4 regions of the Bradyrhizobium sp. P3_C3 genome follow, and region 2 is predicted to be linked to each of the others. Evidence: riboswitches for the same ligand, from Rfam matches in the RefSeq annotation. Region 2 holds a riboswitch; each other region holds the start of a gene.
The links. Region 2 has a riboswitch for cobalamin ahead of AC1DW2_RS09570 (DUF1636 family protein). Riboswitches for the same ligand answer to the same signal wherever they lie in the genome.
Positions count from the first base shown of each region.

Region 1: linked by a shared signal. The riboswitch ahead of AC1DW2_RS08125 (TonB-dependent receptor) and the one ahead of AC1DW2_RS09570 (DUF1636 family protein) in region 2 are both predicted to bind cobalamin.
Region 3: linked by a shared signal. The riboswitch ahead of AC1DW2_RS14740 (TonB-dependent receptor domain-containing protein) and the one ahead of AC1DW2_RS09570 (DUF1636 family protein) in region 2 are both predicted to bind cobalamin.
Region 4: linked by a shared signal. The riboswitch ahead of AC1DW2_RS14770 (ribonucleoside-diphosphate reductase subunit alpha) and the one ahead of AC1DW2_RS09570 (DUF1636 family protein) in region 2 are both predicted to bind cobalamin.

Region 1 is NZ_JBFUGY010000005.1:117,248-125,886, reverse strand. It holds gene AC1DW2_RS08125 (TonB-dependent receptor) at 1-2,277, opposite strand, end outside; cobalamin riboswitch at 2,478-2,685, opposite strand; gene AC1DW2_RS08120 (hypothetical protein) at 2,916-3,281, shown strand; gene AC1DW2_RS08115 (FixH family protein) at 3,384-3,776, shown strand; gene AC1DW2_RS08110 (efflux RND transporter periplasmic adaptor subunit) at 3,861-5,294, shown strand; gene AC1DW2_RS08105 (efflux RND transporter permease subunit) at 5,291-8,461, shown strand; gene arsC (arsenate reductase (glutaredoxin)) at 8,541-8,639, opposite strand, start outside.
Region 2 is NZ_JBFUGY010000006.1:158,479-167,117, forward strand. It holds gene cobG (precorrin-3B synthase) at 1-313, opposite strand, end outside; gene cobN (cobaltochelatase subunit CobN) at 310-3,558, opposite strand; gene cobW (cobalamin biosynthesis protein CobW) at 3,558-4,607, opposite strand; gene AC1DW2_RS09570 (DUF1636 family protein) at 4,604-4,978, opposite strand; cobalamin riboswitch at 5,075-5,298, opposite strand; gene cobO (cob(I)yrinic acid a,c-diamide adenosyltransferase) at 5,339-5,974, shown strand; gene AC1DW2_RS09580 (cobyric acid synthase) at 6,001-7,449, shown strand; gene cobD (threonine-phosphate decarboxylase CobD) at 7,438-8,403, opposite strand; gene cbiB (adenosylcobinamide-phosphate synthase CbiB) at 8,415-8,639, opposite strand, start outside.
Region 3 is NZ_JBFUGY010000011.1:80,826-86,730, reverse strand. It holds gene AC1DW2_RS14745 (DUF6925 family protein) at 1-118, opposite strand, end outside; gene AC1DW2_RS14740 (TonB-dependent receptor domain-containing protein) at 142-2,259, opposite strand; cobalamin riboswitch at 2,374-2,587, opposite strand; gene AC1DW2_RS14735 (hypothetical protein) at 2,663-2,884, opposite strand; gene AC1DW2_RS14730 (hypothetical protein) at 2,997-3,254, opposite strand; gene AC1DW2_RS14725 (hypothetical protein) at 3,357-3,569, opposite strand; gene AC1DW2_RS14720 (hypothetical protein) at 3,721-3,897, opposite strand; gene AC1DW2_RS14715 (adenylate/guanylate cyclase domain-containing protein) at 4,024-5,760, opposite strand.
Region 4 is NZ_JBFUGY010000011.1:87,308-95,946, forward strand. It holds gene AC1DW2_RS14745 (DUF6925 family protein) at 1-316, shown strand, start outside; gene AC1DW2_RS14750 (hypothetical protein) at 378-959, shown strand; gene AC1DW2_RS14755 (hypothetical protein) at 956-1,252, shown strand; gene AC1DW2_RS14760 (CbtB domain-containing protein) at 1,249-1,431, shown strand; gene AC1DW2_RS14765 (CbtA family protein) at 1,442-2,197, shown strand; cobalamin riboswitch at 2,292-2,509, shown strand; gene AC1DW2_RS14770 (ribonucleoside-diphosphate reductase subunit alpha) at 2,632-5,535, shown strand; gene AC1DW2_RS14775 (ribonucleotide-diphosphate reductase subunit beta) at 5,546-6,700, shown strand; gene AC1DW2_RS14780 (GNAT family N-acetyltransferase) at 6,776-7,234, shown strand; gene ilvD (dihydroxy-acid dehydratase) at 7,644-8,639, shown strand, end outside.

The DNA of each region.
Region 1 (8,639 bases), on a different contig from region 2:
ATCGCCCCAGGCCGCGTAGAGCTTGTTGGTTAGGTTCCTCACGCGAAAGCTGATCCGGGTCTGGTCGACGCCCGGGAAATAGGCTTTTGGAATATCGACGAACGCGAACGCGTCGAAGATCGTGTAGGCGTCCATCGTGACCAGATTGTCCTGGAAGTTGAAGCGGTCGCCGACGTGACGGACGAGGCCGCCGATCTCCACCGGCAGCTTCGTGTCGAAGCGATAGGAGGCGCCGGCGTTGGCGATGAAGTTCGGAACGTTGGGCGGCGTCTTGCCCGAATAGGACTGGAAGTCGCCATTGCCGTCGACATAGGTGAAGTCGATGAAGCGCGACTGCACGAAGGCGACGTTGCCCCACAGTTTCAGGCCTGCGACCGGATTGACCGCGGCGGCGATCTCGACGCCCTTGGAGGCCATCTTGCCGGCGACGTTGAAGAGGATGCCGCTTTCGGGGACGTAGACGTTCTTGCGCTCGATGTCGAAGGCCGAGAACGTGGCCTCCGCGCGCTTGTCGGCCGACAGCAGCTTCACGCCGGTCTCGTAGGTTCGCGACGTCGTGAGCAGCAGCGGCGTCGTGGGCCTGAGGATGAAGATGTTCGCCACCGTCGGGTCGGCTGCCGTCGCGTACTGGCTGTAAAGCATCACGCCGGGCGCGATGTCCCAGGTGTAGCCGATGCGTCCGGTGACCGGATTGAACGTCTTCGAGAAAGGATAGCTGGCTTTCAGGAGGCCATTCTCGTCGAAGCGGGTCCGCGACAGCTCGATATTCTCAAAACGGATGCCGCCGATCAGCGCGAAGGTCGAGGTCAGCTTGAGCCGGTCCTCGAACGACAGCGAGGCGGTGTCGAGATGGGTGTAGATCTTCTCGTCGCTGCGCGGGCCGTAGAGGCCGCGGTCCGGATTGAGGAGGTCGACGTAGTCATTGAAGAACAGCGTGTCCTGCGAGACGTTGAACTGGTTGCTGCTCGCCGCCACGGTGGCGACGAAGCGATTGTCCATTCCGCCGAGATTGGAATTGACGGTGAGGTCGGTGATGTTGCCGTAGAGTCGCTGTGCGTGATCGAGCGCCAGGCGCTCGCGGTAGATGCTCTGCGCGCCTGCGAAATTGCCTACGGTCTGGTCAAACGACGAGATCTCGTTGTTGAACCAGTGCCGGTGGGCGTCATAGCCATAGACCTGGCTCTTCAGCGAGATGTTGTTGGTGATGTCCCATTGAAAGCCGCTGCGCAGCCAGAGCTCGTTGGCGCCGCTGTGATTGTCGAGCACGTTGTAGTTCGTGGTCAGCGTGCGCGCGTCGATGGTGACCGGGACCGGCGTGCCGCCGCCGAGGTAATAGTTGCTCCAGAGGCCGGAGACGACGCCATACGTCGGCACGATGCCCGGCGCGTTCGCCGGCACCAGCGGCGTCCCCCAGTAGAAGCGGTCGTTGTCCTGCCTGTATTCGGTCGCGCCCCAGATCCTCAGGTTCTCGTTGACGCGATAGTTCAGCTGGCCCGAGACGTTGCTGAGCTTCGAATAGGTGTCGTCGATAAAGCCCTTGTTGTTGAAATGGCTGATGTCGAAGCGGTAGTCGAGGCCGTTGATCAGCGTGCTGCCGCCCGATCCGTAACCGGCGCGATAGCCGTTGAAGGAATCGTAGGAGGTGAAGGCGTCGTTGACGATTGGTCCGGTGTGCGGCGCCTTGTTCACGTAGTTGATGGCGCCGCCGGTCGCACCGAGGCCCGCCACCAGCGAGTCCGGTCCCTTGATGATCTCGACCTGCTGGAGGCCAGCCACGTCCATGGGACGGCCGGTCATGGTCGACGGCCCGATCGGGATGCCGTTGTAGAGCGTGGAGATCTGGTCGCCGGAAAAGCCACGCATCGAGAAGATGGCGGGCGCGCCGGGCGCATCGCCGCCGGTGACGCCGACTGCAGCCTTGGCGACGTCGGTCGTGGTCCGGATGCCCAGGTCCTGCATCGTCCGCTGACTGATGACCTCGACGGTCGCCGGCATCTCGCGCGCCGTGATGCCGAGCCGGGAGCCGACGTCGGTGACGGCTGCCGTGTTGAGCGGCGTCTGCACCGGGCCGCTCGGAGCTTGCGCGGCCGGAACGGCGACAGCAGGGGCGCCACGATTGCGTCCCGCGGCGCGCCGGGCCGCGCGCTGCTTCTGAGTGCCCGGGCTGACGGCAGGAGCCTGTCGCGGCGCAGGCGGCGACACGATCACCGGACCGACCTCCCGGGAGCGGTTGTCCTGCGTCGCGCTTTGCGCGAGCGCCGCGGACGACAAGGACACCGACGAGAGCAGAGTAATCAGGAAAGCACGCGATAACGCTGGCCTTGCGCCAGCACGGAAATGAAGATTTTGCACGACAACGCTCTGCGGCGACGCAAACAAACCGTCACCGCGGTTGCCTTAGTCATCCACCTTCGCCCCAGGCGGCGGATGCACCGGCTACTTGTCCGACATCAGGGCACCCCGCCCAATGCGTTCGCGCGTGACCATGGCTGGTAGCAGGTTTCCTGGCTCGCGGGTCATCGCCTTCGACCACCTTCCCAGAGGCCCAAGCGGGGCTCCAGTGGTTCGTTTGGTCGTCGGCTATCCGCCTACAGTTGCGGGGGCAGCCGCGGAATTGCCCACTGAGGTGGACGCACCGCATTCCCTTGAAGAGTCCTTGCGGACACTACCGATCACGAAACTGGCATCAGGGGATGAGCGCGTCAACATCCGCGCGGGCTGTTCGACGGGCCGGTCGGTCGATGGTGGCCTTGTGTTGCTGTTTTGCACGATAGTCCTAGGGCTGCGTCGAAACGTCCAACCCGGCCTCCGTGCGAGCCTGGGTAACGGACGCTTGACCACGATCAATGACTGCCTTTGGTGTCCGAATATGCTACTGAGGCCGAGTTCCGGCCCGACAAGGTAAGTCGATATTGATGCAGTTCGTCCGTACCATCCTGGCAGTCGCCATCGCCATATCCCTGGCGATGCTGCCGGTTGGCGTGTCCGCGGCGAACCTCGCAATGTCGTCGGATGGCATGCAGACGGCCATGCACATGAGCGGCGACGCCGACATGTCGATGGACGATTGTTGTCCCGACATGAAGGGAACGGGCTCCCATAGCGGCGGCTACAAGTGCGGGATGGGCTTCTGCTGCGTTGGCGGGATCATCGCGCTTGGTGATGTCAGGCCCATGGCGTTCGAACGTCTCGCCGTCATGGCCAGCACGATGGCTATTCCCCCGGATCAGGTCGTTTCCTTCCGCGGCGGCAGTCCTCCTTTCCGACCTCCTCGAATCTGATCTCGCAAAGCCCGAGACGCGAGCGGCGTGCCTGCTCGCGACGACGACTGACGTGCGCGCTTCACGCGCCACGGCGAAAGATCAATTCATGAGGACAGGACAATGCTTTCCAAAATCAGCACCGCGGCTCTCGCCGCCACCCTTTCGCTTGCCGCTTCCGCCGCGATGGCGGGCGCGGGCGACTACGCCTTCGAGCCCGTCACTCCGCAGATGAAGAAGGGCGAAGACGTCACGCTCGCCGTTCGCCTGACGAACAAGCAGACCGGCAAGCCGATACCGGACGCAGTCATCTTCAAAAGCCGCCTCGACATGGCCCCGGACGGGATGGCCGAGATGGAATCGGCGGTCGCGCCGCTGCCGTCCAGGGAGCCGGGTGTGTACGCCTTCAAGACGGACCTGCCGATGGCTGGACACTACCAGATGACGCTGTCCGTGAAGGTGCAGGGCGAACCGGAGACCGTCACCGGCAAGGTGATCGTCACGGTGGTCAAGTGAGCGTTCGGGCGCTGCCCGGCAGCGCCCGACATTCCCCTTTTTCCTTCACACGGACGCGCGCTCCCGGGCGCGCGGAAACACCATATGAAAACGCTGCGTCTCCTGACGGCACTTGCGCTGGGCGGCGGCCTGGTCCTGGCCGGCTACTACTGGCATTCGAACGGTGCGGGCTGGCTCGCTGAGGCCGACATATCATCGGCTGCGGCTGCCGCGGAGCGAACGCCGCTCTACTACCGCGATCCAAGCGGTGCGCCGCTCTGGTCTGCTGGTCCGAAGAAGGACGACCGCGGGCGGGACTATCTGCCGGTCTACGACGACGACGGAGCGGCCGTCGCGCCGGCGCCCCCGAAGGCGCAGGCGGCGTCGCCGCGAAAGATCCTCTACTACCGCAATCCCATGGGGCTGCCCGATACATCGACCGTCCCAAAGAAGGATCCGATGGGGATGGACTATGTCGCCGTTTACGAAGGCGACGATACCGACGACGGCACAGTGAAGCTGTCGCCCGGCAAGATCCAGCGCGCGGGCGTGAAGTCCGAGCCCGTCGCGCGGCGCTCGATCCGGGTCTCGGTGAAGGCGCCCGGCACGATCCAGCTCGATGAACGCCGCGTGTCGGTGATCGCGATGCGCGCCGAAAGCTTCGTGCAGAAGGTCGCCGACGTGACCACTGGCACGCGCGTGAAGGCCGGCCAGCCGCTGATGGAAATCTACAGTTCGGCGGTGGCGTCCGCGGCGGCGGAATATCTCGCGACGATCACCTCCAAGACGGTCGGCGGTGTCGAGATGTACGGCCGCGGCTCGCGACAGCGGCTGGTCAATCTCGACGTTCCCGAGTCCGTCATTGCGGAGATGGACAAGACGCACACCGCGCCCGTCGCCATACGCTGGTCTGCACCGCGCGACGGGGTCGTGCTCGAACGCAATGCGATCGAAGGGATGCGGGCCAATCCCGGCGACGTTCTGTTCCGGATCGCGGACACCTCGGTGGTCTGGGCGCTGGTCGACGTGGCCGAGCGCGATCTCGGCAACATCGCGGTGGGGCAGTCAGTCGCGGTGCGCGCGCGCAGTTTCCCCGGCCGGACCTTCACCGGGACAATCGCCGTCGTCTATCCGCAGGTGAACCGCGACACGCGCACCGTTCGCATCAGGATCGAGCTCGCCAATCCGGACGCGGTGCTGCTGCCCGACATGTACGTCGATGCCGACATCGACACGGCCGATGCCGCGCCCGTCCTGGCGATACAGGACAGCGCGGTGCTCGACACCGGCAGCCGGCAGGCCGTGCTCGTCGACAAGGGGGAAGGGCGTTTCGAGCCGCGGGAAGTCAAGCTCGGCCGTCGCGGCGGCGGCTATGTCGAGGTGCGCCAGGGTCTCGCGGACGGCGAGGCGGTGGTGACCTCCGCCAACTTCCTTATCGATGCGGAAAGCAACCTGAAGGCGGCGCTGAAGGGGTTTGGCGAGGCGGCATCCCAGGCCACCGACGCCGGCCCTGGCGATGCAACGGGAGATCACAAATGATCGCCCGCATCATCGCCTGGTCGGCGCGCAATCTGCTGCTCGTGCTGTTCGGGACCGGCTTCGCGGCTGCCGCCGGCCTCTATGCCCTGGTTCACCTTCCGCTGGATGCGATCCCGGACCTCTCGGATACGCAGGTCATCGTCTACACCGAGTATCCCGGCCAGGCGCCGCAGGTGATCGAGGATCAGGTCACCTATCCGCTGACGACGGCGATGCTCACCGTGCCGAAATCGAAGGTCGTACGCGGCTTCTCGTTCTTTGGCGTCTCCTTCGTCTATGTGATCTTCGAGGACGGCACCGACATCTATTGGGCGCGGTCGCGCGTCATGGAATTCCTGAACGGCGCGGCGTCCAGGCTTCCCGCCGGCGTGACCCCGACCATCGGGCCTGACGCCACCGGTGTCGGCTGGGTCTACCAATACGCCGTCATATCGAAGGAATTGAACCTTGCGGACACGCGCACGATCCAGGACTGGAATCTGAAGTTCGCGCTGGCCAAGGCCGAAGGCGTCGCCGAGGTCGCCAGCGTCGGCGGCTTCGTCAAGCAGTACAACGTGGTCCTCGACCCGCAGCGGATGCGCGACCGCGGCATCAGCATGCAAAAAATACGTGAGGCGATCCGCGCCAGCAACGCCGACGTCGGCGGCCGCACCGTCGAGCTCTCCGAGTTCGAATACGTCATCCGCGGCAAGGGCTACATCAAGAGCATCAACGATCTCGGCAACATCGTGCTGAAGACGAGCAACGGCACCCCGGTGCTCCTGCGGGACGTCGCCAACGTCGAGCTCGGGCCCGACGAGCGGCGCGGCATCGCCGAATTGAACGGCGAGGGCGAGGTCGCAAGCGGCATCGTGCTGCAGCGGTTCGGCGTCAACGCCCTCGACGTCATCGAAAACGTCAAGAAGCGCTTCAGGGAGATCGCGAGCAGCCTGCCGAAATCGGTCGAGATCGTGCCGGTCTACGACCGGTCGAACCTGATCTACGCGGCCATCGATACCCTCAAGCATACCCTGTTCGAGGAGAGCATCGTCGTCGGGCTCGTCTGCATCGTGTTCCTTCTGCATGTCCGCAGCGCACTCGTCGCGATCCTGATGTTGCCGGTCGGCGTGTTGATGGCGTTTGGCGCCATGAAGCTGCTCGGGCTGGGATCGAACATCATGAGCCTCGGCGGCATCGCGATTGCGATCGGCGCCATGGTGGACGCCGCCATCGTCATGATCGAGAACGCACACAAGCACCTCGAACGGGCGAGGCCCGATCAGTCGCGCGTGCAGGTTCTGATCGACGCAGCATCCGAGGTCGGCCCCGCGCTCTTCTTCAGCCTGTTGATCATCACCGTGTCGTTCATGCCGATCTTCACGCTGGAATCGCAGGAGGGCCGATTGTTCAGTCCGCTGGCGTTCACGAAAACCTTCTCCATGGCCGCCGCGGCCTTGCTGTCCGTCACCCTGGTGCCGGCGCTGATGGTGATCTTCGTCCGCGGCAGGATCGTCCCGGAGAGCAGGAACGTCATCAACCGCTTCCTGATCTGGGCCTACCGTCCCGTGATCAAGGGGGTTCTGCGCGCCAAGACGCTGGTTATCCTGGCTTCGCTCGTCGTGCTTGCGGTGACGATCTGGCCGGCGCGCCAGCTCGGCACCGAGTTCATGCCGGCGTTGAACGAGGGAACGCTGCTCTACATGCCAACGACGCTGCCCGGCATCTCGGTCACCAAGGCGGCCGAACTGATGCAGATGCAGGACCGCATCATCAAGTCGTTTCCGGAGGTCGCTTCGGTCTACGGCAAGGCGGGACGAGCCGCTACTGCGACCGATCCCGCTCCGACCGAGATGTTTGAGACGATCGTCAACCTGAAGCCGAAGGAGCAATGGCGCTCCGGCGTAACCGTCGACAGTCTCATCGCCGAGATGGACAAGGCGTTGCAGTTTCCGGGCGTCTCCAACGCCTGGACCATGCCGATCAAGGCGCGCATCGACATGCTCTCGACCGGAATCCGCACGCCGGTCGGGGTCAAGGTCATGGGCACGGACCTCGCCGAGATCGACCGGCTCGCGAAGCAGATCGAACGCGTCATCAAGACCGTGCCCGGCACGTCGTCGGCCTACGCCGAGCGCGGCATCGGCGGCTATTATCTCGAGATCGTTCCCGACCGTGAGGCGCTCGCCCGTTACGGCATCCTGATCCAGGACGTCCAGGACACCATCGCGGCGGCGCTCGGCGGTCAGACGGTCACGACCACCGTGGAGGGACGGCAGCGGTTCACGGTGAACATGCGCTATCCGCGCGACCTTCGCGACAACCCCAAGGCCATCGCCAGCGACATCCTGGTGCCGATGCCGTCGGGCGGCGCCGTGCCGCTCGGCGAGGTGGCGAAGGTAGAACCCGCGCGCGGGCCGACGTCGATCCGGACGGAGAACGGCCAGCTCGCGACCTACATCTACGTCGACATCCGTGATCGCGACATCGGAAGCTACGTCGCTGACGCGCAACGCGCCGTGACGGAGAGCATCCGGTTTCCCGCCGGCACCTACGTCGTGTGGAGCGGCCAGTACGAATACCTGCAGCGCGCCGCCGCGCGGCTGAAGATCGTGGTGCCCGTGACGCTCACGATCATCTTCCTGCTGCTCTACCTGAACTTCCGGGCGATGACCGAGACGCTGATCGTGATGCTGTCACTGCCGTTCGCGCTGGTCGGTGGCATCTGGATGATGTGGTGGCTCGGCTTCAACCTGTCCGTTGCCGTCGCGGTCGGCTTCATCGCGCTCGCAGGCGTCGCCGCCGAGACGGGTGTCGTCATGCTGATCTACCTTGACCATGCGCTGGCCGAGGTGAAGGCCAGGTGCAGCGCCGAGGGGAGACCACTGACGCGCCGGGATCTCCACGATGCCATCATGGTGGGCGCGGTCGAGCGCGTGCGGCCCAAGATGATGACGGTGGTTGCCATCATGGCCGGTCTGCTGCCGATCATGTGGAGCACCGGGGCCGGATCGGAGATCATGCAGCGCATTGCGGTGCCGATGATCGGCGGCATGACGTCATCGACACTGCTGACGCTCGTCGTGATCCCCGCAATTTTCGGCTTGGTAAAGGGGCGGGGGCTTCCATCGGGCGAGCGATCGGCTCCTGCCGACGAATGGACCGCGCGCGCGTCGCAAGCCGCCGAATAGGCTGGGCAGCGGAGGTCGTCTTCACGGCGACCTCCGCTCCGGCGTGAAAAAAACCGCGGCGGATTCCGACCGAGGAGCGTTAGGGGCGGTGAGTTGCCTGGCGCGCTTCGACCACCTCGCCATCTTCCTTCGTGAACCTGCCGACCGGATGGTCGAGGAGATCGACGACGGCCTCGGA
Region 2 (8,639 bases):
TGTTCCAGAACGGCGTCACCAAAATGTTGCGCCGGGCTTCGATGTCGGTATCGGGGTCGAGCAGCCGCAGCAACGCGAGTCCATCGAGCAGCCGGCGATGGCCTTGCTCGCTGACGCCTCTGATCTGGAGGTTGGCGCGGCTCGTCACATCGATGAGACCATTGCCGTAGCGTTCGGCGAGCTCGGCAAGACCGGCGACTTGCGCGGCTTCAAGCCTTCCGCCGAACGGGCGCACGCGAACCACGAGCCCGTCGCCCGATTGCATCGGGCGCAACGCGCCGGGACACCAGCCCTTGATCGCGGCCGCACTCATGAAGCCTCCTTCAGCGCAGCCGCGATCGAATTGCGGCGCGTTCGCCAGAGCGAGGCTTCGTGCAGGCGTGTGAAGCAGGTCTCCATCGCGGCGAGCGCCGCCGGATTCTCGCGGGCCATGAAGCTGCGGACATCGGCGTCGCCGAGCGTCGCATCGTAGTAGAGATCGAACAGATGCGGCGGTACGGCGCCGGCCAGATGCGCGAAGGCGGCCATGTGCTCCAGCGTCGCGGTAATCTCGGCGGCGCCGCGAAAACCGTGCCGCATCATGCCGGCGATCCAGGCCGGATTGGCCGCGCGTGCACGGACGACACGGGAGATTTCCTCGGTCAGCGTCCGCGCGTGCGGCTGCTCGGGCCGCGTCGTATCGAGGTGATAGAGCGATGGTCCTGCCGCACCGAGATGCGCTGCAGCCGCCGCGATGCCGGCTTCATGTGCGGCATAGTCGGCGGCAAGCAGAAGATCGGTCTCCGGCAAGTCCTGGACGTGCACGAAAGCATCGGCGGATGCGAGCCGCGTCTCGATGCCGGCACGATCCGGCTGCATCGCACCGTCCGCCGAGAACGCCCAGGACGATGCCGACAGCCAGGCTTCGCCGGCGGCATCGCGCGTCTCGGCCGTGAAGGCATCCGGGATCGCGGAGAGGCCGACGCCGTATTGGCCGGGGCGCGGCGCGAACACACGCGAGGCGCGGTGACGATAGGGATTCTCGTCGCCCTCCTCCTCGCGCGTTGCGAGCGCCTCGGCGGCGGCCTCGAACAATTGCGCAAGGCCGGAGAAGACATCGCGGAACAGGCCCGACACGCGCAGCGTGACGTCGATACGGGGGCGCCCGAGCTCCGCCGGTGCGATGATGTCATAGCCGGTGACGCGGCCGGAGGCGTGATCCCAGCGCGGCGCAAGGCCGGCGAGATGCAGCGCCATGGCAAACTCCTCGCCGGCGGTCCGCATCGTCGCGGAGCCCCAGAGATCGACCACGAGGCCTTTCGGCCAGTCGCCGTGATCCTGCAAATGGCGACGCAGCAGCTCTTCCGCGAGCCTGATGCCTTGCGCATGCGCCGACGGCGTCGGCACCGCGCGCGGATCAACGGCAAAGAGATTGCGTCCGGTCGGCACCACGTCCTGGCGTCCGCGATACGGCGAGCCCGATGGCCCCGGCGCAACGCGCTGTCCCGCCAGGGCGGAACGCAACGCATCGCGCTCCGCATCGGCGCAGGCGCCGCGGCCGAACACGTGCAAGCCGTCGCCGAACTGGCTCTCCTTGAGATCGCAGACGAAGCGATCGATCCGTGGGATCGCTTCCGCCGGTGCTGCCGAGGCATCCAGACCAAGATCGTCCTCAAGACCCGCCGCACGCGCTTCGTCGCGAATCGCGGCGATCAGACGCTGACGTCGGGCGGGGTCGAGGCCATCGGCGGTCGAATATTCGTCCAGCAGCCGTTCGAGCCGGCGCAGGCCGTCCGGCACCACGGATTGCTCCAGCGGCGGCGGCAGATGGCCGATGGTGACGGCATCCAAGCGCCGCTTGGCCTGCGCGGCCTCGCCGGGATCGTTGACGATGAAGGGATAGATGACCGGGAGATCGCCGATCAGCGCTTCGGGCCAGCACGCGGACGACAGCGCCACGGATTTTCCGGGCAGCCATTCCAGCGTGCCATGCGCACCCATGTGCACGACGGCGTCGATGTCCTGCTGCCGGAGCCAGAGATAGAACGCGACATAGGCGTGGCGTGGCGTGCGGGCGAGATCGTGATAGTCGGCATCGCGCGTGGCGGCATCGCCGCGCTCGGGCTGAACCGCGATGATCGATTGGCCACTTGCGATGGCCGCGAATTGAAATGCACCGTCGCGACAGCTCGGGTCATCCTCCGGCGCGCCCCAGGCTTGCGCGAGATCATCCTGCAATGCTTGCGGGAGACGCGAGAGCGCGGCGCGGTAATCGGCGACGTTCCAGGTCAGTCGCTGCTTCAGCAACGTTTCGCCAAGTGCGGAGACCGGCACAACATCGAAGCCGGCCTCTGTCAGGTCAGACAGCAATGCCTCGACCGACGCAAGCGCATCGAGACCAACCGCATGCGCGATCTGATGTGGACGGCCCGGGTAGTTCGAGAGCACGAGCGCCACCCGCTTCTCGGCGACTGGCGTCTCCGCGAGGCGCCGCCAGGCCGCAACGCGCGCGGCGACGGCCTTCACGCGCTCCTCATCGGGCCGGTGCGCCAGATGCGAAAATTGCAGATCTGGGTCGCGCTCCGCGGCCGATTTGAAGCTCACCACGCCCGCGAACAGGCGGCCGTCGACCTCCGGCAGCACCACATGCATCGCGAGATCGCCGGGCGACAGGCCGCGCAGCGACTCTGCCCAGTCCTGGCGCCGCGCCGATGAGAGCGCGACCTGGAAGACGGGACACGATGCAGCATCGAACGGTGTCGTGCCGTCCTCGCCTATCGCCGAGAACGCCGTCGCGTTGACGATCGCGGCGGGAGGATTCGTCGCGAAATACGTCCGCAGCCAATCCGCAACGCCCGGAGCCTTCAGCGAGGTGACGAACACGCCGTGCGCGTCAAAGCCGCGCTCGCGCAGCGCCGCGATCAGGGCGTCGACCGGCCCGGTATCAGCGGCGGTGAGATAGGAACGATAGAAGGTCACGAGCGCGAGCGGCTTTCCCTCGCCTGTCATCGGCGCAGCAATGACGCCACGCGCGGGATCGTAAAAGCCCATCTCAGGCACGTTCATCTCGCCGACGACCGGGCCCGCGTAAAGGCCCGAGGCCAGCGCGAGCTGCGCAATCGCGGCCTGGGCTGCAACGGAACCGCCGGTGTCGCAGAGCACCTTGAGCCGGCGCAGCGTCGAAACCGGCAGGGTCGAGTAGGCATCGAGCCGCGTGTCGTCGCGGCCGTCGGCCGGCAGCACGGCCAGCACGATATTGCGGTCCTTCGCCAGCTGCTGCAGGGCCGCGAGCCCGTACGGCCAATAGGACTCACCGCCGATCAGGCGCACCAGGATGCCGCGCGCCTGCGACAGCGTGCGCTCGATATAGGTGTCGACCGACAACGGATGCCGCAGCTCCGCGAGATTGGCGAGCCGCAGCGACGGCAGACTGTTACGGCCGCGCCGCCAGCCGGCCGCGAACGCGGCAAGGTCGGAATCCGAGTACGAGAGCACCACGAGATCGGCCGGGTCCTGGCCGATGTCCCTTGGCGTCGCGGTCTCCTCGAGACCGCGGCTCTCGCGGAAGACGACGTGCATCAGATACCAGATCCTGAAAGCCCAAGTCCGACCTTGATCGCGGCCTCGTCAATATCGCCGTGCTCGCCGATCACGACGAGCTTCGACTGCCTGAGAGCTGCGCCCCAAGGCTTGTCGAATTGGTGGCGCACGCGCTCGCCGACCGCTTGCAGCAACAGGCGCATCGGCTTGCCCGCGACCGCGATATAGCCTTTGACGCGCAGCACGTTTTGCTCGCGCGAAAGACGCTGCACCGACGCGACCAGCGCGTCGATGTCGCTGATTTCAGGAAGATCGATCACGACGGAGGCGAAATCGTCGTGCTCGTGATCCTCCTCGCCGTCGTGATGCGAGGGGCGCGCGGCGAGATCGTTCTCTGCGGCAGCGCCGAGGCCGAGGATGACACGCGCATCGATCACGCCATCGGTGACGGATAGCATCGGCACGCGGCGCGGCATCTCGGCGGTGATGGCGGCTTTGGCCGCTTCGATCCCTGCGGCGCCCGCAAGATCGGCCTTGGTCAGCAGCACGATATCGGCGCAGGCGATCTGGTCCTCGAACACTTCCGACAGCGGCGTCTCGTGATCGAGATTTTCGTCCGCCGCGCGCTGCGCTTCCACCGCAGCCGGGTCCGGCGCAAAACGGCCGGCGGCGACAGCCTCGGCATCGGCCAGCGCAATCACGCCATCGACCGTGATGCGCGAGCGGATCTCAGGCCAGTCGAACGCCTTCAGCAGCGGTTTTGGCAGCGCCAAGCCAGAAGTCTCGATCAGGATGTGATCGGGCCGCACCGTCCGCGCCAAGAGCTTTTCCATGGTTGGAATGAAATCGTCCGCAACGGTGCAGCAGATGCAGCCATTGGCGAGCTCGACGATGTTTTCCTCGGGGCAGTTCGCGTCGGCGCAGGATTTCAGGATCTCGCCGTCGACGCCCTCGCTGCCGAACTCGTTGACGAGCACCGCGAGCTTCTTGCCGTCGGGGTTTGCGAGCAGATGCTGGATCAGCGTCGTCTTGCCTGAGCCGAGAAAACCGGTGACCACCGTCACGGGGACTTTTGCGAGCGAGTTCATTCGGCGGCCTCCGGCAACACGGCAATGGGGGGAATGCGGGCAAGCGACTGCTTGCGGAAGATTTCGGGACGGCTGCGCCAGGGCACGAGGCCATCGGGCGCGGCGGCATAGGCCGCAGCACCCGCGACCACGTCGCTCGCATGGGCCTCTGACAGGCGGCCATAGACATAGGACCAGCGGCCGGGCGCGCTGAGCGCAACCGAGCAACCCTGGCTGCATGCCGACAGGCATTCAACGGGAACCACATTGACGCCCTCGGGCACGCCGGCATCGAGGATCGCGCCATGCAGGCGCTTGCCGGGCGTCGTCTCACCCTCGTCGAGCGTCTGGCCGGCACGGCAGGTAATACAGACGTGAAGTGTGACGGTCATCGCCTCTTCCAGGATAAACAGCGGGAGGCGAAGAGGCACACGGACCATTCCCCCGAAGGTCCGTTTCCCCGTCGCGGAACACCCCGTCCGCCGGTCCAAAACTCGTCCGCGCTGGCAGGTCTCCCGGCTTGCGGAGCAGGGCTTTTGGCCCTTCGATCCCCGCCTTCCCGATCCCCTGCGGGGGATCAGTGGCCTCGGGCATCTCTCCGGTCACGGTCGCGGGGGCGGCTGCAGTTTGGAGCCGAATCTTGTCGATTCGGACCCTATCGCATTCCCTCTTCGCCTGTCATAGGACAGGAACCAACGCCGGGCCACCATTTGCCCCCGGCCGCCTCTTGTCAAGCCGAAGGACCCTGTCAGATGACGCCTGAACCGGATACCCAAACGGCCGAGGAAACCGAAGCCCGCCACGCCGCGAAAATGGCGAAAATCAAGGTCGCCCGCGACAAGATCATGGCGACCAAGAGCGGCGAGAAGGGCCTCATCATCGTCCACACCGGCGCCGGCAAGGGCAAGTCCTCCTCCGCCTTCGGCATGATCGTCCGCTGTGTCGCCCATGGCTTCCCCTGCGCGGTCGTGCAGTTCATCAAGGGCGCCTGGGACACCGGCGAGCGGCGCCTGCTCACCGGCCATTTCGGCGAGCTCTGCCAGTTCCATGCGATGGGCGAAGGTTTCACCTGGGAGACGCAGGACCGCGCCCGCGACATCGCCGCAGCACAGGCCGGCTGGGCGAAGGCCAAGGAGCTGATATCAGATTCCAACCTGCGCATGGTCGTGCTCGACGAGATCAACATCGCGCTGCGCTACGACTATCTCGACATCGCCGAGGTCGTCGAATTCCTGAAAACGCACAAGCCGCCGATGACGCATGTCGTGCTCACCGGGCGCAACGCCAAGGACGAGCTGATCGAGATCGCCGATCTCGTTACCGAGATGACGCTGGTCAAGCACCCCTTCCGCTCCGGCATCAAGGCGCAAGCCGGCGTCGAGTTCTGAGCACGGCCCCAGGTTCTGAAAACACCATGGCGCGCGCATTGATGATCCAGGGGGCCGGCTCGGACGTGGGCAAGTCGCTCATCGTCGCCGGCCTCGCCCGCGCGTTCACGCGGCGCGGCGTGCGCGTGCTGCCCTTCAAGCCGCAGAACATGTCGAACAACGCGGCCGTGACCGTCGACGGCGGCGAGATCGGTCGCGCCCAGGCGCTGCAGGCGCTGGCCGCCGGCGTCGAGCCGCACACCGACATGAACCCGGTGCTGCTGAAGCCCGAAACCGATGTCGGCGCACAAATCATCGTGCAGGGAAAGCGGATCGCGACCGCGCGCGCGCGTGAATATGCGGCGATGAAACCGTCGCTGATGGGCGCGGTGCTGGAAAGCTTCGAGCGGCTGAAGGCGCGCGCCGATCTGGTGCTGGTCGAAGGCGCCGGCAGCCCGGCCGAGGTCAACCTGCGCAACGCCGACATCGCCAATATGGGCTTTGCGCGCAAGGCCGACGTGCCCGTCGTGCTGGTCGGCGACATCGACCGCGGCGGCGTCATCGCCCAGCTCGTCGGCATCAAGACGGTGATCGACCCCGACGATGCCGCGATGATCGAGGGTTTCGTCATCAACAAGTTCCGCGGCGACCCCTCGCTGTTCGACGACGGCTACAAGCTGATCGAAGCGAAGACCGCGTGGCGCGGCCTTGGCGTGCTGCCCTGGTTCGCGCGCGCCGGCGAGCTGCCGGCCGAGGACGCGCTGGGCCTGAGCGACGCGCGCAAGCCCGGCCAGTGCAAGATCGCCTGCCTCGTGCTGTCACGGATCGCCAATTTCGATGATCTCGATCCGCTGAAACTCGAGCCCGGCGTCGATCTCGTGATGGTGCGGCCGGGCGAAGCCATCCCCGGCGATATCAGGCTCGTCATCATCCCCGGCTCGAAATCCACCCGTGGCGATCTCGCCTTCCTGCGCGCGCAGGGCTGGGACATCGATCTGCTGGCGCATCACCGCCGGGGCGGCCATGTGCTCGGGCTCTGCGGCGGCTATCAGATGCTCGGACGCAGCGTCGCCGACCCCGACGGCATCGAAGGCCCCGCCGGCGACACGCCGGGTCTCGGACTTCTGGACGTCGCCACAATGATGAGCCCGCAGAAGACGCTGACGCGCGTCGCGGCCGTGCATGCCGCCACGGACCAGCCGATCGAGGCCTACGAAATCCACATCGGCCGCACCGATGGGCCGGATCGCGCCCGCCCGTTTGCGAAACTGAATGGGGAGCCGGAGGGCGCGATCTCCAGCGATGGGCGCGTGCAGGGCAGCTATTTGCACGGCCTGTTCACCTCGGATGATTTCCGCAAGGCGTATCTCGCAAAGCTCGACATTCCGGCAGGTGATGAGCCTTATCATGCGAGAGTCGAGAGCGCGCTCGACGCCCTCGCCGATCACATCGAACTGCATCTCGACGTCGGCGGCCTGCTGGCGCTAGCGCGCTAGCGCCTCGGCAAGGCGCGTCCATTCGGCTTCGCTGCCGGGAAGCCCGAGGCGCAGCCATGCCGGCTGTTTCGCGAATACGCGCGACCAGATTTGGCTACGCGCCAGTTTCTCCTGCGCAGCAAGCGCATCAGGCGTCTCGTAGAGACGAAACAGTGGTGCACCGCCGACGAGCCGCCAGCCTTCCGACTGCACGATGTCGTCGAGGCGGGCACAGTCGCGTGCGAGCCGCGCTGACGTCGCCTCGGCCCAGGCGTCGTCACGCAAGGCGCGGCAGCCGATCGCGATCGCCGCTCCCGACACCGGCCACGGACCTGACGCCGCCGCGAGCTTGGCGATGTCGGCCGCATGGCCGAGCGCAAACCCAAGCCGCAGGCCGGCGAGACCATAGAACTTTCCAAACGAGCGCAGGACCAGCAATCCCGGTCGATCCGCCTCGGATGCGAGCGACAGCTGCGGGGCAGCATCGGCAAAACTCTCGTCGATGACGAGACGGCCGACGCGCGGCAGCAGCGCCAGCAAATCCTGTGGCGCAAAACGCCGGCCATCGGGATTGTTGGGATTGACGACGACGGCGAGATCCGCGCCCGCCAGCGCGTCGAGCTCGCCGACCTCCTGGACTTCCCAGCCTGCAGCCGACAAGACCCCGGCATATTCATTGTAGGTCGGCGCAAGGATGCGCGCGCGGCCGGCTGGCGCGAGTTGCGGCAGCAATTGAATGGCGGCCTGCGCACCGCCCATCGCGACGATCGGCGCGCTTGTGCCGTAAGCGTGCTGCGCGGCCAGATGCAGGCTCTCGATCTCCGCGCGCGACGGCAGCGCGTTCCATGCACGCGCACTCACCTCGCCCACGGGATAAGGCAGCCGGTTGATCCCGGTCGACAGATCGATCCAGTCTTCCGCGCGTCCGCCAAAACGCTGCTGGGCCAGATCGAGATTTCCACCGTGCTCGCGCATGCCCCGTTCTTTCACGCGAGGGCCAGGATCGCAAGGAGGCCGGCGAGCAGCAGCATGGCGCGGCGGTAGATCGTCAACCCCTGGCTGATGTCCGCGGCAAGCGGATCGCGCGCGCCTTCGTTGAGCCAGGGCTCATCGGTCGCGCTGCCGTGATAGATGCGGGGGCCGCTGAGCCGCACACCAAGCGCCCCGGCCATGGCCGCCTCCGGCCAGCCGGCGTTGGGCGAACGGTGACG
Region 3 (5,905 bases), on a different contig from region 2:
CCTCACCGGGCTCGCGTGTGAACTCGGCAATGGCACCGAACGTGCCGACGCTCCAGCCGGCCTCAGCGTCGGCAAGCTGGCTTGCGATCAGGTCCATGAGCGGATCGGCCGTCGTCATGAGGCTTCTCTCTCTCTCTCTCGCTATCTGACGTCGTAATTCGCCAGGCGAATGCCGCCATAGACGCCCAGTCCCGGCTGCAGAAAGCCGGTCGGATTTTGATAGTGCACATTGGCGAGATTATCGACCCGGCCGAACACCTTCACCTGGTCGGTGACCAGATATTCGGCTGCGACGTTGACGACAGTGTAGGCCGGAGCCAGCAGACGCAGAATGCTGAAGTCGCGGTTACCATCGACGAAACTCCCGACGTGCAACACGGTTGCGGAAAGTGTCAGCGGATCGATCGGATTCCAGATGACATTTGCGCTCCACTTCTCCTTCGGACGCCTCAGCAGCTCCAGTCCCGCGGTCGCATCGACCGCGCGGGTAAAAGTGTAGTCGGCACGAACGCGAAGCCGGTCGGTGATCGCAGCCGCGACGAAGCTCTCCGTGCCCTCCGTGATCGCCTTGCCGATATTGGTGTTGGTGCTCGTGAATGTCACGGGATCGAACGTGCTCTGGATCAGGTCCGTGATGTTGTTGCGGAAGTAGGTCGACCCGAAGCGAACGCGATCGCCAAACAAGGGTTGCTCGAAGCCGGCGTCGTATCCGACGCTTTCCTCCGGCCTGAGGTTGGGATTTGCAAAGAAGAAGAACGCGGGAAAGCTGACGTAAAGCTGGTTGAGCGTGGGCGCCTTGAACCCCGTGCCGTAGCTTCCCTTGAACTTCGTATCCGTGACCGGCACGATCACGGCAGACGCCAGACGAAAGGTCGGATGTTCCCCAAACCGCTCGTTATCGTCCTGCCGGACGTTGGCCGTGAAGAAGACGCGATCCCGGAACTGGGACTGCAGCTCCATATATCCGGCCTTGTTGATGTTTTGCGCCGAGACCGTCGCCGTTTGCAGTGTTTCGGTCTCATGCTCCGCACCAAAGATGACATTGTTGTTGGGCGCAAGCTGGGTCGTGGTGTGCCAATCATACTTGACGCGGTCGCCGGTCGTGATCGTGGCCATCGCGTCGCCGGGCGAGATGTTGTAGTTCCAGTGATTGGTGTAGTTGACACCGAAATAGCTTTTCATCCGGTCGTCGAGAGCGGACCAGACCGCCTCCCCGCGCGTGAAGAGCTGGTGCACCGTCTGCGTGCTTTGCGCGGCCGCGGGAAAGCTCGCGGATGTGACGGGATCGAAGGTGTCTCCGGTAAAGCGCAGGGTGGCGTCGGTGTACCGCGCCACGCCGTTGAGCGTGAGGTTTTCGCTCAATTCGGCGCCAAGCTTCGTCGAATAGGTCATGTTGTCGTAATAGTTGCCGATCGCCTTCTGCCCCGGCGGGAGCAATTCGACCGGCGTCACCGGCACGTCGTTCGCGTGGAAATGCGCGACGTTGAAGGCATAGTTGAAGTGGTCCTGTGAACCGCTCAGACCTGCAGTCTGGTTGAACGTTCCGAACGAGCCTCCCTCGACCGAGCCGGTGGCGCGGGCGGGACCGTCGCCCTTCTTCGTCACGATGGAGATCACGCCACCCAGCGCGTCTGCGCCGTAGAGACCGCCCTGCGGACCGCGCAGGACTTCGATCTGCTGAATGTCGGAGGTGAGCAACTGGCCGAAATCAAACGAACGGTTCGGGTTGCCGGGATCGCTGACATCGATGCCGTCGATCAGGACCTTGGTGTGGTTGGAATTCGTTCCGCGCATGAAGATCGACGTCTGTCCGCCGGGGCCGCCGGTCTGCACGAGGTTGAGGCCGGGAACCGCGCTCAGTGCATCGGATGCGGTCCGGCGCTGATCGCGCTCCATGTCTCTGGCGGTCAGAACCGTCACCGAGCTCGCAACCAGATTGGTCGGAGTGACAACGCCCGTCGGACTGACGACGACCGTCGGAAACAGGTTGGCCGCGGATACCCCGGCAACCGGGGGCGACGCCGGCACCAGCTCGGGTTTCGGCAGCCGAGCGACGCGCTGCCGCTCGGGCTTGTCCGGCGCAAGCCGCACGACTTGCGGCTTGGCCGCACGCTCGGTCGGCGCGACCTCGACCGGCGGCAGCAGATCGGGCGATGCCGACTGTTGGGCATGGGCAATGGACAGATCGAGCGAATACAGGGAAACGAACGCGACAACGCCGGCGCGGAAGCGCCTGGCGGCAAAGACAATACGGGACACTCTTGTAACCTCGGTATGACGTCAGTGGCACGTCACAGCGAACGAGGTTTCACGGCGGAGCGTTCGATTGCTCCGGTGAAGCTAATGTCTGTACTCCCCGACCGACATCTTCGCGTGTGACCACGGCTGACGGCAGGTCTCCTGGCTCGCGGGTCGTTACCTTACGTCGCCTTCCCAGGACCGAGATTCCCAGTGGCATATGACGAAAGATTCACCGCTTACAGTTGCGGGGGCAGCCGTGGCGTTGAGAATATCCCGGTATCGGGAAAACCTCGCACCACGTTCCCTTTTGATCTCCGTGAGGAGAACCGTCACCGGCCAATCTACGGGGCGGGCAAGCGGAGAGTCAATCGGCCGGTTGCATGACGGGCAAAGCACCGCACCGGAGATTGAGCCGGCGCAATCAGGCCGGCTCCCGCTCCGAACGCGTCCTGATCACCGCCCGCTCGCCGGCATCGACGAGCTGGCCGATGCCGGTGCGGCCCGTGAGCGCGCAGCGGATGATGTTCTCGGCAACGGACCTGCGAAAGCAATGGTCCTCGCCGACCGGGCGATTGCGGCAAACCCGATCCAGCGCCAGCTTCATGTTGATCCGGGTGCGGGTGTCGAAATGCTCGCTGATCATTCGCAGGGCCTCGGTGCGTTGATGTCGGAGCGGAAACGCGTCGGCGTAGGCTGGGTTCCAAAACTTGCGCAGAGCTGACTACGCCCGACCTCTTGGTCCTGCGACGGGCGGGCTACGCCCGACCTCTTGGCCGCTGGGCCTGAGCCCAGGCCGCGGTGACATCGCGCAGCGGAGCGTCGATGCGCCGGATCGGGGTCAGCTCACCGGAGGCCGAGATGATGGCTGTCTCCTCGCGGCGACAGCGCGGGCACACGAAGCGGACCTCGTGCGGCGACGAAGACCAGCTCGAACGTTTGACGTTGGCCGCCATCGGCCATGCATCGCACTGCGAGCACGACACCAGGAACCGACCGGGATCGAGCATACCCATTCCATAGGACTCCGCGTCCTGCCTGCCGCTTCAATGACTAACCCATGTGAATCGTTCCGGTGCCCGAGCACCCTCAGCGCTAGCTCCAGCCAGCGCCGCCGCTCAGTGGGCACCCTTGAGGGTGCATGACGTGGTGCAGGTGACGGTGTTGCCGTGGTCGCACGCCTTGCAGGCGGCAACGCACTGGTTCATGTCGCGGGCATTGTAGGAGCTGTAGTTCCGCATCGCACAGACCGGGGTCGAGCCGGTGATGTCCTGCTCCTGATTGCAGGCGGCCGTCATGAGCGCGAAGATGAGGACTGCGAGAAGGCGCATGGGATTGCCCTGGTAGGGAGCGGCAAAGCGACGTCAGCGAGGTACGCTGCACAGCAACGGACCTCGGCATTCCCAATGCGAGCAATCATGATCGCGACGCTCGCATCCCGAAGGATGCGCGCCAAACATTAAGAACGGATTGCAGGCGGCGTCAGGCCGCGGCCTTGGTCGCGATCGCCTTCCGCATATCCACCGCCAGCTGACGATACTGCTCCGAGAGTCTCAGATAGAACTCGCGCTTGGTGCTGTCGGTGGCGAGCTTGGCAATCAGCTCGCATTCGGCGGTGAGCGTCTCGAACCGTTCCAGCCTGTCATGAAGTTCTGTCATCGGCGTGTCCCCATCAAACGCCACAAGGGACGTCAAACCTAAGCCTGAGAAATAGGTCACGGCGAACATCGTTATCGAGTAGAAACGTTTTTTCCGGCAAGGGCGGTGCAGGCCTGGCAAGGACGGCTATTTCTGCTCCAGCCGCCAGGCGCCGTCCCAATTGGCGTCCGGCGGATTGGCTTCAAACTGCGCGATGCGGCCGAGCAGCGTGCGCGAGGGACCGTCGCCGGGCACGGCTTCGAGCGCTGCATTGAACGCGGCACGAGCCTCGTCGAAGCGCTGCGCGCGGTAGGCGGCGAGGCCTTCGGCGTAGCGCGCGCGCAGGCTCTCCTGCGGGACGCTGAGCCCGTGCGCCTTGCTCATCACCTCGAAAATGGCCTGCGATGCGCTTTGACCGGCCACCGCGAGACGATCGATCTCGCGCAGCTCGAGGTTCGATCCGATCGCGTCCGCCGTCGCCTGCGCGATCAGGATCCGCGTGCCGTAGATCTTGTTGACCAGTTCGAGCCGCGAAGCGAGGTTCACGGCATCGCCCATCACGGTGAAGCTCATCATCAGCTCGGACCCGATGCTGCCGGTCAGGACCTCGCCGGTGGCAATCCCGATGCGCAGATCGCAAGGGCCTGGCATGGCGCGGATGCCGAGCAGGTCAGGCAATTGCTTCTGCAACGCCGGCACCTCATCGGCCATGTCGATGGCGGCGTAGCAGGCGAACAGCGCCGGCTCGTCCTCCTCAATGAAGGGAGGGCCCCAATAGGCCATGATGGCATCGCCGATATATTTATCGATGACGCCGCGATGGCTCCGGATCGGCGCGGACATCACCGTGAAATAGTGGTTCATGACCTTGACGAGGCCACGTGGGGTCATGCCCTCGCTCATCGAGGTGAAGCCGCTCATGTCGGAGAACATGATAGTCATCACCCGGCGCTGGCCGTCGATGGCGACCTCCGGGCGGTCGATCAGCCCTTGCGCTACCTTGGGATCGATATAGCGGCCGAAGGTCTCGCGGATGCGCTCGTTGTGCCGCAACTGCTCGATCATGCGATTGAAGGCGGCGGCGAGTTCGCCGATCTCGTCCTGGGTCGAGACCGTGATGGTCTTGTCGAAGCGGCCCGCCTCGACCTCGCGGGTGCCGGCGAGCAATAGCCGCACCGGTCGCGTGATGCCACTGGAGACGAGGAGCGCGAAAGCAAATCCGACCACCGCCGCGAGGATGGTGACGATGCCCGAAATGATCATCGCCTGGCGCTGGCGACCGATCACTGTCGCCGTACTGGCGAAGACCTGCTTCAGCATGTCGGCGCGGATCGCGTCGATCTTCTGGTTGAACTGGTCGCGTATGGTGTCGAGATGCTCCAGGGTCCCGCGCGCCTCCGTCATCTGCTTGCCTTCGACCTGCTTGAGGAGTTTTGCGTGGTCCTCATTCATGTCGTGACGCAGCTCGGTGAGAGCGGTTTCGATGCGGGTCTCGATCCGCGCCAGCCCGGCATTGTCGGAAGGCGTCCTCTTGTCGTCGATGATCGCGTTGATGTGCGTGCGCGCGGCCTCGCCTTCCTCGTCGATCTTCCGATCGGCCTCCTCGAATTCGCGCAGGCGCGCCGCATAGGCCTCCTCCTCCGAGGGGGCCTGCATCTTCATCATGACCATCCGCCGCAGCGCCACCGAGCGCTCCAGCGAGCGGATGTTGGCGCGCGCCAGATGGCCGTAGGCCGGAATGTAGCGATCGGTCAGCTCGTCGAGCAGGACACCGACCTGGCTCGACATCACCATCGAAAGAATCGCGGTGACCAGCATCAGGACGATCAATCCGAGGGCGATCCCGACGATCTTGCGCCTGATCGACTGGTTGAAAAGTGGCATGAGCGGTGGGGGTAAGAGCTGAAAGGATCGGTTGGGAACTCAATACACCGGATTTGGACGCGGGAACACGCGCAATCTGGCCTTCGCGGCGCCCTGAACCGCGCGCAACCGTCGCGCGAGCCCTATTCGTTAACAAAGGTTGAAG
Region 4 (8,639 bases), on a different contig from region 2:
TCCGCTCCGCGATCAGCTCGGCCGCAAGCGCGCTTTTCGGCCGGATCATCACGCAGCCTTCCAGGCGCTGCTCGAACTCTATGGGCTGCCGGAGCTCACGGCGTGCAAGTGCGCCGTGGTCGAGGCGGTCGCGAAGGGGCGGGGACCTGAGATGGTGACGCTTCCGCCCGATCGCACAGCGCGCGCCACCGTTCGCGTGGCCTTGCGCCAATTGGCGGCCATGGAGCCGCACAGCGCGACACTTGCCGCCTGGCTTGCCGTCTACGACCGGCGCGATCCAGCCGAGACTGAAGATCCCATGGAGGCTCTTCACTGAGTCAGACGTGATGCCGCGTTCCAGCAAAAATGTGCTACAGATCCCACAAGGAGATCGTCCCATGACTGTTACTATCCTGCCGCCCCACGCCGACCGTTTCCGCCTTCATCCGGTCACCTCGCGCCTTGCGCCGATGTTCTGCTTTGCGCTGCTGACCGTGTCATGCGCGCTCGCGAGCTTCGCGCTTGCCTGCGCGACGCCGTTTGCTGCGTTCGCCGTCGTCGCCGCCGCGATGCTGCCGATGCGTCCGGCGCTGCTCGTCGTCACCGGCGCCTGGCTCGTGAACCAGACCATCGGCTTCGGCGTGCTGCACTATCCCATCGATGGCAGCACCATCGCCTGGGGCTTTGTCATCGGTGCTGCCGCGTTGCTGTCGACGGCAGCGGCATCGACCGTTCTCCGCCTGCTGCCGCAGGGCCGTACGCCGCTGATGCTGGCCATCGCGCTCGTCGCCGCCTACGCCGCCTATGAGCTCGCGCTGCTTGCCGCGACGCCGTTCCTTGGCGGAGAGGGCGCGTTCACTGCGGCCATCGTGACGCGCATCGGGCTGACCAGCGCCGTCTGGCTCGCCGGCCTCGTCGCCGCCTGCGAGATCGTCCGCCTGGTCGATCCGTTCGGGCGCGGACGCGCGATGTCGGCTTGAACGACGAGGCCCATTGGCGTGATGGCATCACGTCCCTTGTCTTTGCAGTCAGGGGACACGGCGCGATTTGCGCCGTGCATCGCGGCGCATTCCGGACTTTGATCGGCGTGGAGCCCTCTGCGGAGGATTGCCTCAGCTATTTCCGGCGTTTTGAGGCTGTATTTCGGGAGGCCGCTGGCGCCAAGATCGCCCGTAAAGGCATTTCGGCAGGGACGAGCCTGCATCTTACCAGTCGCGATATCACCCGGAAGCTGTTAGAAAACGACCAAATCGCTAACGGAGAACAGCTATGAGCCAGTCCCATGTCGCACATCTTCCGATCGCAGCCGGACAGGCGGGACGGCTTTCGCAAGCCCTGATGGCCATGGTGCTCGGCTTGTTCATCGTCGGCGTCGTGGGATTCTCGCATATCGACATCGTTCACAATGCCGCGCACGACGTGCGCCACTCGAACGCATTCCCCTGCCACTAACCGGGGCGGCATGAGTACGTTTCGTTCGATCGTTTTCTCGTCGGTCATTGCCGGTTTCATCGTTGGTCTCATCGTCACGGTCGCCCAGCAGTTCGGCACCGTTCCCCTGATCCTGAAAGCCGAGGTCTTCGAGAAGGCGGCGGAGACCCATCAGCACGACGCGCCGCAGGCGGCTGCGGCTGGCCATGACCATGCAAGCCATGATCACGCCGACCATGATCATGGCGCCGAGGCGTGGGAGCCGCGAGACGGATTCGAGCGCAGCGCCTATACAGCGGCCGCGAACGTGCTGACCGCGATCGGCTTCGCACTGCTCCTGGCTGGCTTCTTTGCTGTTCGCAGCGGCGCGACCGGCGCGGGCGTCTCCTGGCATGAAGGCCTGATGTGGGGATTGGCAGGTTTTGCCGTGTTCACCATTGCCCCCGGCCTCGGCTTGCCGCCGGAGCTGCCGGGCGTGCCGGCTGCACCGCTGCTGTCGCGCCAGATCTGGTGGCTGGCCGCCATATTTGCGACGGCTGCTGGCTTGGCGTTGATCGTCTTTCGCCACTCGGTGCCGGCGGCAATTGCGGGCGTCATCCTGCTGATCTTGCCCCATATGATCGGCGCTCCCGAGCTGGCGCACGTCGAGACCAACGTGCCGTCCTCGCTGTCGCATCAGTTCGTCACCGCGGTCACGGTGACGAGCTTGATTTTCTGGAGCCTGCTCGGTGCTGTGACAAGTGCGATCTTCGCGCGCTTCGATCATAGTACGGATGTGCGTGCCTAGAATCCGGCCTGGCTTCACGCCCGCCATCACCGCATTCCACAGGAAATCCGCGCCAAGCCTGCCAACGAATCGTTGACACCCGGCTGCATATGTCACCACATGTGGGCGTCACGGTTCCGCTGGATCGCAAGATTTAGTGGCTAAGAGGGAAGCCGGTGAACCGCGCGAGAGCGTGGAATTCCGGCGCTGCCCCCGCAACTGTCAGCAGCGAGCTGCTTCCGAACAATCGTCACTGGTGCCTTTCGCGCCGGGAAGACGGGAAGTGGGCGACGACCTGCGAGCCAGGAGACCTGCCGCGACGATCTGAACGTCCACGGGCGGGGTGTCCGGCGGTCGCTTGCATGCACCGCCCGGCAACTCCGCTGCCGGCGTTTCTGCAGCGTCCTTCCTTACAGCCCCGTTCAAACACAACGCGCGCATCACGGGGCCCATTGATGTCACTCAACCTGCACGACGCGGACACCGCCTCCGCACCCATCGTTCATTTGCGTCCACAATCGCTTTCGCCTGCTTCGAGCGAGCCGGCCATGCAGATCATCCGTCGCAACGGCAAGGTCTCGCCGTTCGATTCCGCCAAGATCGCGGTCGCCATGACCAAGGCTTTCCTCGCGGTCGAAGGCACCAGCGCGGTCGCCTCGCGCCGCGTCCATGAGAGCGTGGAGCAGCTGACGGCCGAAGTCGTCGCTGCGTTGATGCGGCGGGCAGGCGAGGGACGCACCTTCCATATCGAGGACGTGCAGGACCAGGTCGAGCTCGCCTTGATGCGGAGCGAGCACCACAAGGTCGCACGCGCCTATGTGCTGTACCGCGAGGAGCGGTCGCGCCAGCGCGCCGAGGAGGCGGCCGCGGAAGTGACGCCCGCTGTCGCGCCGGTCCTTCATGTCACGCTCGCCGACGGTTCGCGCGTTGGTCTCGACACCAAGCGGCTCGCGCTGATTATCGGCGAAGCCTGCGCCGGCCTCGACGGCGTTTCCGCGGCACCCGTGCTCACCGAGACCACCCGCAATCTCTACGACGGCATCAGCCAGGACGAACTGGCGCTGGCCTCGATCATGGCCGCGCGCACGCTGGTCGAGCAGGAGCCGAATTACGCCTATGTCAGCGCGCGCCTGTTGCTGGACAAGCTGCGCGGCGAGGTGCTGTCCTATGTCCATGCCGTGCCGACCTTCGCCTCGCAGGCCGATATGGCTGTGCGCTATGCCGAATATTTCCCGGCCTATGTGAAGACCGGCATCGCTGCCGAACTGCTCGATCCTGAACTGGCCCGCTTCGACCTCGGCCGGATCGCGGCTGCTCTCAAGCCCGAGCGCGACCTGAACTTCCAGTTCCTCGGCCTCCAGACGCTGTACGACCGCTACTTCCTGCACGTCCGCGGCAAGCGGGTCGAACTGCCGCAAGCCTTCTTCATGCGCGTCGCGATGGGTCTTGCGGTTCGCGAGATCGACCGAGAGGCCAAGGCGATCGAGTTCTACGATCTGCTGTCGTCGTTCGACTTCATGGCCTCGACGCCGACGCTGTTCAATTCGGGTACGCTGCGTCCGCAGCTCTCGTCCTGCTTCCTCACGACCGTCTCGGACGACCTCGACGGCATCTTCAAGTCGATCAAGGACAACGCACTGCTGGCAAAATATTCCGGCGGCCTCGGCAACGACTGGACGCCGGTCCGTGGTCTCGGCGCCCACATCAAGGGCACCAACGGCGAAAGCCAGGGCATCATCCCGTTCCTGAAAGTCGCCAACGACACCGCGATTGCCGTCAACCAGGGCGGCAAGCGCAAGGGCGCGCTCTGCGCCTATCTGGAGACCTGGCACGTCGACATCGAGGAATTCCTCGATCTGCGCAAGAACACCGGTGATGACCGCCGCCGCACCCACGACATGAACACCGCCAATTGGGTGCCGGACCTGTTCATGCAGCGCGTCGATGCCGATAGCGAATGGACGCTGTTTTCGCCGGACGAGACGCCCGATTTGCACGATCTCTACGGCGAGGCGTTCAAGACGGCTTACGAGGCCTATGAGGCCAGGGCGAAGGCCGGCGGCATGCGCGTCTTCAAGACCGTGCGCGCGAGCGACCTCTGGCGTCGCATGCTGACCATGCTGTTCGAGACCGGTCATCCCTGGATCACCTTCAAGGACCCCTGCAATCTGCGTTCGCCGCAACGCCACGTGGGCGTGATCCATTCCTCGAACCTCTGCACCGAGATCACGCTGAACACCTCGGGCGACGAGGTCGCGGTCTGCAATCTCGGCTCCATCAACATGCTCAACCATGTCGGCCCCAATGGACTCGACCATGCCAAGCTGAAGCGGACGGTGACGACGGCCGTCCGGATGCTCGACAACGTCATCGACATCAATTTCTACACGATCCCCGAAGCGCGGCGTTCCAACATGCGTCATCGTCCCGTCGGGCTCGGCCTGATGGGCTTTCAGGAAGCGCTTCAGGTCCAGCGCATTCCGACCGCGTCCGACGCGGCCGTGGCGTTTGCCGACACCAGCATGGAGGCAATCTCGTTCTACGCGATCGAAGCGTCGTCCGATCTCGCCGCGGAGCGCGGACGCTATCCGAGCTTCGAGGGCTCGCTGTGGTCGAAGGGCATCTTGCCGCTCGACTCCATCCAGCTTCTCGCCGACTCGCGCGGTGGTCTCGACATCGATCGCTCCGCAACGCTCGACTGGGATTGCCTACGCAAGAAGGTCACGTCCAGCGGCATGCGCAACTCGAACGTCATGGCGATCGCGCCGACGGCGACGATCTCCAACATCTGCGGCGTCTCGCAGTCGATCGAGCCGAACTATCAGAACCTGTTCGTGAAATCGAACATGTCCGGGGACTTCACGGTCGTGAACGAGTTCCTGGTCCGCGACCTCAAGGCGAGGGGGCTTTGGGACGAGGTCATGGTCTCCGATCTCAAATATTTCGACGGCAGCGTCGGCCAGATCGACCGCGTCCCTGACGATCTGAAGGCGCTCTACGCCACCGCCTTCGAGATCGACAGCGCCTGGCTGATCGAGGCGGCCGCGCGTCGGCAGAAGTGGATCGACCAGTCGCAGTCGCTTAACCTCTACATCGCCAATCCCTCCGGCAAGAAGCTCGATGCGCTCTACCGGCTGGCCTGGCGGCGCGGCTTGAAGACGACCTACTATTTGCGCTCGCGCAGCGCCACGCATGTCGAGAAATCGACCTTGAAGGGCACCGACGGAAAGCTCAATGCGGTGTCCGCGTCAGTGGCGGTGTCGCACGCGCCGATCGTGATCCCGACCGCAGCGGCACCGGACCTCGACGGCATCAAGGCCTGCCGGATCGACGATCCCGAATGCGAAGCGTGCCAGTGAGGAGATGACGATGCTCGACTGGTCCGATACCGAAACCACAGCAGCCGCTCCGGCCGCCTCAAGTCTCGCCACCGCACTGCGTCCGCAGACCCAGCTCAAGCTCGAGCCGGCCGACCCGACCGGCTTAGGTGCGATCGATCGCGCCGGCGGCCGCGTCTCCGTCGACGACAAGCGGATGATCAACTGCCGCGCCGACGTCAACCAGCTGCTTCCGCTGAAGTACAAATGGGCCTGGGAGAAGTATCTCTCAGGCTGCAACAATCACTGGATGCCGACCGAAGTTTCGATGCAGGCCGACATCGCGCTATGGAAGTCGCGGGACGGGCTGACCGAGGACGAGCGGCGCGCGATCAAGCGCAATCTCGGCTTCTTCGCAGCCTCTGAATCGCTGGTCGCCAACAACATCGTGCTGGCGATCTACCGTCACCTCACCAATCCGGAGTGCAGGCAGTACCTCCTTCGGCAGGCCTTCGAGGAGGCGGTGCACACCCACACCTTCCAGTATATCGTCGAAAGCCTCGGCCTCGACGAGGGCGAGCTGTTCAACATGTACCGCGAGGTGCCGTCGATCACGGACAAGGCGGCCTGGGCGCTCAAGCACACGCAGCACCTGGACGATCCATCGTTCCTGACGGGGACGCCGGATAGCGACCGCGCCTTCCTGCGCGATCTCGTCGCCTTCTATGTCGTGTTCGAGGGGATGTGGTTCTACACCGGCTTTGCGCAGATCCTGTCGCTTGGCCGCCGCAACAAGATGGTCGGCATCGCCGAGCAGTATCAATACATCCTGCGCGACGAGAGTATCCATCTCAACTTCGGTATCGACGTGATCAACCAGATCAAGATCGAGAACTCGCATCTGTGGACGGCAGCGTTCCAGGACGAGATCCGCGGCATGATCCGCGACGCAGCCGAATTGGAGGCCGCCTACGGACGGGACACGATGCCGCGCGGCTTCCTCGGGCTGAATGCCGCGCTGTGCGAGCAGTACATGCACTTCATCGCCAACCGGCGCTGCGCCCAGATCGGGCTCGCACCGGTGTTTGCCGAGGTCGAAAATCCGTTCCCGTGGATGTCTGAGGCGATGGACCTGAAGAAGGAGAAGAACTTCTTCGAGACCCGCGTCATCGAATACCAGAATGGTGGTGCGCTAACTTGGGAATAGCACCGATCATGGCTATGCCGCGGGCGTGTCACCTGTGCTTAAACGGTGGCACGCGTGCGACAGCAGGGGGATGAGGTGGAGATCCGACGAGACGATCCGACGGCGCCCTATGTCGCCGACTTGTTGGCGCATCATCTCGAGGAGCTGCGCAGCGTCATGGCCGAGCGCGCGTTCGCTCTCGATGCCACCGGCCTTTCGGCTGCCACCGTGACCTTCTGGACGGCTTGGCAGGACGATATCCTGCTCGGATTCGGTGCTCTGAAGGAGCTGGATCATACGCATGGCGAGGTGAAGTCGATGCGTGCCGCTCCCGCTGCACGGGGCACCGGGGTAGGGCGCGCACTGCTGAGTCATATCATTACTGAGGCCCGCAGGCGGGGTTACGTGCACCTCAGCCTGGAGACCGGCACGGCAGCCCTGCACGCGCCCGCCATCTCGCTCTACCGCAGCGCCGGTTTCGTCTCCTGCGCGCCGTTCGCCGACTATGAGGCAAGCCCGCACAACCAGTTCATGCGGCTCGACCTGACGGATTGAACTGGGCGCTTCGCGCTCATCACTCCCGCCTCAGGACGGGGTTGGTACTGCGGGCCGCCGCGACTCAGGTGAGGCACACTCCGTTCCTGAGACCCGCGCTGGGGCGCGCCGGAACAGATTTGAAATCTCAAGTTGAGCATTGTCATAATCACGAGGGTATCGCAGTAAGCCAACCCGTGTCTTCCCGGTAACGATTGTGCTGTCCCTGCAACACTCATCTTGGATTAAACCCTTTTCTCCGTCCGTTCGCATCAGCGCCGCTTTTTAGCCACACCCGAACATGAATAAAATCGCTCTAAAGTTTGAAGGGCATCGGCGGTCTTCGAAGGACGGGAAATCCCAAGGTCGATTCAAATCTTGGCTCTGATTTTTCGGGTCTGAAAGGGTTGGCCGGGGAAACTGGTTTGCGATGGACGCAAAGACCGACATCAAGCAGAGGCTGCCGAGCCGTCACGTGACGGAAGGCCCGACGCGCGCGCCGCACCGGTCCTATTTCTACGCCATGGGTCTGACCACCGAGCAGATCCACCAGCCCTTCGTCGGCGTCGCCTCCTGCTGGAACGAGGCCGCCCCCTGCAACATCTCCCTGATGCGCCAGGCCCAGGCGGTGAAGAAGGGCGTCGCGTCGGCCGGCGGCACCCCCCGTGAATTCTGCACCATCACCGTCACCGACGGCATCGCCATGGGCCATGACGGCATGCGCTCGTCGCTGCCGTCGCGCGAGTGCATCGCCGATTCCGTCGAGCTGACCGTGCGCGGCCACGCCTATGATGCGCTCGTGGGCCTTGCCGGTTGCGACAAGTCGCTGCCGGGCATGATGATGGCGATGGTCCGTCTCAACGTGCCCTCGATCTTCATCTACGGCGGCTCGATCCTGCCCGGCAATTTCCGCGGACAGCAGGTCACCGTGCAGGACATGTTCGAGGCGGTCGGCAAGCATTCGGTCGGCGCCATGTCGGACGAGGACCTCGACGAGATCGAGCGCGTGGCCTGCCCCTCGGCGGGCGCCTGCGGCGCGCAGTTCACCGCCAACACCATGGCGACCGTCTCCGAGGCGATTGGCCTGGCGCTGCCGTACTCGGCCGGCGCCCCGGCACCGTATGAAATCCGCGACGCTTTCTGCATGACCGCGGGCGAGAAGGTCATGGACCTGATTGCCTCCAACCTCCGGCCGCGCGACATCGTCACACGGAAGGCGCTTGAGAACGCCGCCGCCGTGGTCGCGGCGTCCGGCGGCTCGACCAATGCTGCACTGCACCTGCCGGCAATCGCGCATGAGTGCGGCATCAAGTTCGACCTGTTCGACGTCGCCGAAATCTTCAAAAAGACACCATATGTCGCGGATTTGAAGCCGGGTGGCCGTTATGTCGCCAAAGACATGTTTGAAGTAGGTGGCATACCGCTT